2 regions of the Chromobacterium sp. CV08 genome follow, and region 1 is predicted to be linked to the other one. Evidence: predicted binding sites of a transcription regulator. Region 1 holds the regulator's gene; the other holds the start of a gene.
What was found. The regulator sigma-54, encoded in region 1, starts transcription at its own class of promoters, with help from an activator protein. The targets are predictions, from matches to a motif close to CTGGCACGCTTCATGCTT.
Positions count from the first base shown of each region.

Region 2: WNM05_RS21330 (pilin) is a predicted target of sigma-54. The motif match lies at 1,450-1,467, and genes of this name have one in related genera.

Region 1 is NZ_CP150453.1:1,610,827-1,613,218, reverse strand. It holds gene lptB (LPS export ABC transporter ATP-binding protein) at 1-121, shown strand, start outside; gene WNM05_RS07735 (RNA polymerase factor sigma-54) at 128-1,528, shown strand; gene hpf (ribosome hibernation-promoting factor, HPF/YfiA family) at 1,666-2,004, shown strand; gene ptsN (PTS IIA-like nitrogen regulatory protein PtsN) at 2,127-2,392, shown strand, end outside.
Region 2 is NZ_CP150453.1:4,664,631-4,667,022, forward strand. It holds gene WNM05_RS21320 (PglL family O-oligosaccharyltransferase) at 1-202, opposite strand, end outside; gene WNM05_RS21325 (pilin) at 272-748, opposite strand; gene WNM05_RS21330 (pilin) at 838-1,314, opposite strand; gene WNM05_RS21335 (adenosylmethionine--8-amino-7-oxononanoate transaminase) at 1,610-2,392, shown strand, end outside.

The DNA.
Region 1 (2,392 bases):
CATCTGCGACCGCGCCTACATCATCAGCGACGGCTCGGTGCTGGCCTCCGGCCAGCCCGAGGAACTGGTCAACAACGACAGGGTGCGCGAGGTCTACCTCGGCGAGCACTTCCATCTGTAAGCGGCGATGAAACAGGCCCTTCAGCTCAAGGTCTCGCAACAGCTGACGCTGACGCCGCAGCTACAGCAATCGATCAAGCTGCTGCAGCTGTCCACGCTGGACCTGCAAGCCGAGGTGGATCGCTTCCTGCTCGACAATCCGCTGCTGGAACGCGGCGACGAGCCGCACGACGGCGAAGCCGCCCCCGACGGCGCCGACCATGGCGCCGGAGAAACGCAGGATGCCGACGGCCGCGACGACGGCGCCGGCGTCGGCGAACTGCTGGACTGGGGCGCCGGCGGCCGCCAGGGCGGCGACGACGACTACGATCCGATGCTCAACGTGCCCAGCCAGCCCAGCCTGCGCGAGCACCTGCTGGCCCAGCTGGGGGAAATCGCGCTGAGCGACCGCGACCGGGCGGTCGCCAGCCTGCTGATAGAGGAACTGGACGACGACGGCTACCTGCCGCTGGACCTCGACGAGCTGGCCGGCAATCTGCCGCTGGAGCTGCAGCTGGACAGCGACGAGCTGGCCGTCGGCCTGAAGCTGCTGCAGCAGTTCGATCCGGCCGGCGTCGGCGCGCGCTCGCTGGCCGAATCGCTGCAACTGCAGCTCCTGCGGCGACCGGCCGACGAACCGGGCCGCGCGCTGGCGCTGGACATCGCGCGCGAACACCTGGAGCTGCTGGGCGCGCGCGACTACGCGAAGCTGAAGAAGCTGCTCGGCTGCCACGACGCGGCGCTGCGCCAGGCGCAGGCGCTGATCTCCCGGCTGAACCCCTACCCCGCCAGCGGCTACGGCCACGGCGACATCCACTACGTGATTCCGGACATCGCGGTCAGGAAGCTGCGCGGCCGCTGGGTCGCGGAGCTGAACCGCTCGGCGATGCCGCGGCTGCGCGTCAACCGGCTGTACGAGCGGCTGCTGGCCGACAAGCGCGGCGCCGGCGAACTGGCCGGCCCGCTGCAGGAGGCGCGCTGGCTGGTGAAGAACATCCAGCAGCGATTTGACACTATTCTGAAAGTGGCGGAAGCTATCGTTGAACGGCAGCAATCGTTCTTTGAACATGGCGAGGTGGCGATGCGGCCGCTGATCCTGCGCGACATCGCGGACGAGATCGGCCTGCACGAATCCACCGTTTCCCGCTCGACCAGCCAGAAGTACCTGCTCTGCCCCCGCGGCCTGTTCGAGCTCAAGTACTTCTTCGGCAGTTCGCTGGAAACCGACGGCGGAGGAGAATGCTCCGCCACCGCCATCAAGGCTCACATACGCGGCATGATAGACGGCGAGGACAGCGCGAAACCGCTGTCGGACAGCGCCATCGCCGACGCGCTGGCCCGCCGGGGAATACAGGTTGCCAGACGCACCGTAGCCAAGTATCGTGAAGCCATGCAGATTCCGGCGGTGAATCTGCGCAAGGCACTGTGACAGGCCTTGAGGACCGGTTTACGAACGCGCGGGCCAAAGCGGTACGACACAGAAGCAGCGGATCGTAAGCAGGTTCTAAGAAATACAATGCCGCCCGGCAACCCGACCGGGTGGTCAACACCAGAAGGAGCTAGGGTATGAACCTCAAAGTAACTGGTCTGCACCTGGAAGTCACCCCGTCGCTGCGTGAATACATCGAAAACAAACTGGAGCGCATCACCCGCCACGTCGACCATGTGATCGACATCTCCGTTACTCTCTCGGTGGACAAACTGGTTCAAAAAGCGGAAGTCAACGTGCACCTGTCCGGCAAGGACATCCACATCGAGGCGTCCGAGGCCGACCTCTACGCCGCCATCGATCTGCTGATGGACAAGCTGGACCGCCAGGTGCTGAAGTACAAGGAAAAGCTGACCGAGCATCGCGCGCAGGGCACCGGCCAAAGCTCCGGCGAAGCGGCGCAAGCCTCGCTGTGACGCGACTCTGAAGGCAACGGGAACCGGACGGTTCCCGTTTTTCTTTGCGCTTGCCGGTTTTCAGTACTATCAAGGCAACGTAGAATTCCGGGTTTCTCCAAGAGCCGCATGCATAACCCAATATGAATCTCATCGGCAAAATCCTGACTCCGGACCATGTGCTGCTCGATCTGGACGTCTCCAGCAAGAAGCGGGTGTTCGAACAGGTGGGCCTGTTGGTGGAAAACACCCGCGGCATCGCCCGCAGCGAGATTTTCGACAGCCTGTTCAGCCGCGAAAAACTGGGCTCCACCGGACTGGGACAGGGCGTCGCCATTCCACACGGCCGCGCCCGCGGCCTGAAGGAGGCCACCGGCGTGTTCATCCGGCTGAAGGCGCCGATCCCGTT
Region 2 (2,392 bases), 1.8 Mb from region 1:
GAACGCCGACCGCCCCGCCCCGGATCGCGAACAGGCCGCCGACGCCGACCGCCAGCACCACGAAGGCATTGGTCCACCAGTCCTGCAGCGGCGTGAAACGCAGGAAATTGAGAAAGGGAAAGACAAAGCAGCAGCAAAAAAAGACGTACAGCGGGAAGTCCTGGATGCCGGCCTTGCCGGCCGGCTGGGTTTGACTGTCCATCGGCGCCATCCGCGATCGAATGGGGTGATTATACGCAAGCGACCGTCATAGCGGCGCGCGCGTCGAGGCTCATTGCCGGCAGGCGGTCGGCACCCAGTTGGCCTGCAATTGCGAGCCGGCGGCGATCGCCGTGGTGCCGGAGCCGGTATAGGTGCAGGCCCACGTCATCGTGCCGGATCCCGGCGTCGGCACCAGATCGAGCAATGCGCCGCTGGACACCGTGCTGTTGTAGGTGATCTGGATCACGCCGCTGGCCAGCACCGCCACCTGGCTGACGGCGTTGCCGGTGATCGACGCCGCGTTGGCCAGGCCGTAGGCGCTGTTGTAAGGCGCGGTGCCGGTGCCGACATAGGCGTTCTTGCTCGAATAGTACTCGCCGATGGCGGTCTTGGCGGCGTCGGCCAGCCCCAGGCCCTCGGTCACCCGCGCCCGCCTGACGTAGTCCTGGTAGACCGGAATCGCCAGCGCGGCCAGCACGCCGACGATGGCGACGACTATCATCAGCTCGATCAGGGTGAAGCCTTCGTGCTCGATTCTGCTCTGCATGCGTGCGCTCCCCTTCGGGGTAAAACGACCGGCGCCGGAAAAACGAGAGGCACCGCAGTGCCTCTCGTCGCGCGGCCATCAATCGATGCTTACTGACGGCAGCTGGTCGGCACCCAGTTGGCCAGCAGCTGCGAGCCGGTGGCGATCGTGGTGGCGCCGGAGCCGGTATAGGTGCAGGCCCAGGTCACCGAGCCGGAAGTGACGGCAGGCACCAGATCGAGCAGCGCACCGCTGGACACCGTGCTGTTGTAGGTGATCTGGATCACGCCGCTGGCCAGCACCGCCACCTGGCTGACCGAGTTGCCGGTGATCGACGCCGCGCTGGCCAGGCCGTAGGAGGTGTTGTACGGCGCGGTGCCGGTGGTCACGAAAGCGTTGTTCGACGAGTAGTACTCGGTGACCGCGGTCTTGGCCGCATCGGCCAGCGCCAGGCCTTCGGTCACCCGCGCCCGCTTGGTGTAGTCCTGATAGGCAGGAATGGCGATGGCGGCCAGTATGCCGACGATGGCCACCACGATCATCAGCTCGATCAGGGTGAAGCCCTGCTGGATCCGTCTTGTCTTCATGTTGAACTCCCGGGTTGCCAAGCTTGTTAGCCAAATTCGGATCGGACCTCCGACCGGTGCCGGAGCGCCTTTCCGCTTCTTCCTACATGCGCGCAAGCCGGGCCGGATGGCCCGCTGTTGTTGTGAGCCCGGTCGGAGCAGGAAACGTGCCAGCCGGCGGCAGGCGGCAACGACGCGGCCATCGCGGCGGCGGCCCTGCCGCCGATCGGCACAAGCTGACGTTTTTCGTCACATCGGAACGACGGCGCCGGCTGTGCTAGCATCGGCCATCCCACCACTATCCGGAGCCCACCGCATGAGCAACCAAGCCTGGCTGGAGCGCAGCTTCGCCGCCGTCTGGCACCCCTGCACCCAGATGAAACGCCACGAGCGGCTGCCCATCGTCCCGATCGCCTCCGCCGACGGCGTCTGGCTGGTCGACTTCGACGGCAAGCGCTATCTGGACGGCGTCAGCTCCTGGTGGGTCAATCTGTTCGGCCACGGCCATCCGCGCATCAAGGCGGCGATACGCGAGCAACTGGACAGCCTAGAACACGTGATGCTGGCCGGCTTCACGCACCGGCCGGTGGTCGAATTGTCCGAGCGGCTGGCGGCGCTGTCCGGCCTCGGCCACGCCTTCTACGGCTCCGACGGCGCCAGCGCCACCGAGATCGCGCTGAAGATGAGCTTCCATTACTGGAAGAACATCGGCCGGCCGCAGAAGACCCGCTTCGTCAGCCTGGAGAACAGTTACCACGGCGAAACCGTCGGCGCGCTGGCGGTCACCGACGTGCCGCTGTTCTCGTCGACCTACGCCGAATTGCTGAAACCGGCGCTGCGGGCGCCGTCGCCGGACGCGCGCCAGGCCGCCGACGGCGAGAGCGCCGCGGACGTCGCGCTGCGCGCGGCCCGCTCGCTGGAAAACCTGCTGGTCAAGCGCGGCGACGAAATCGCCGCCGTCATCGTCGAACCGCTGGTGCAGGGCGCGGCCGGCATGGCGATGTACGATCCGGTCTACCTGAGCGAGCTGCGCCGGCTGTGCGACCGCTACCAGGTCCATCTGATCGCCGACGAGATCGCCGTCGGCTTCGGCCGCAGC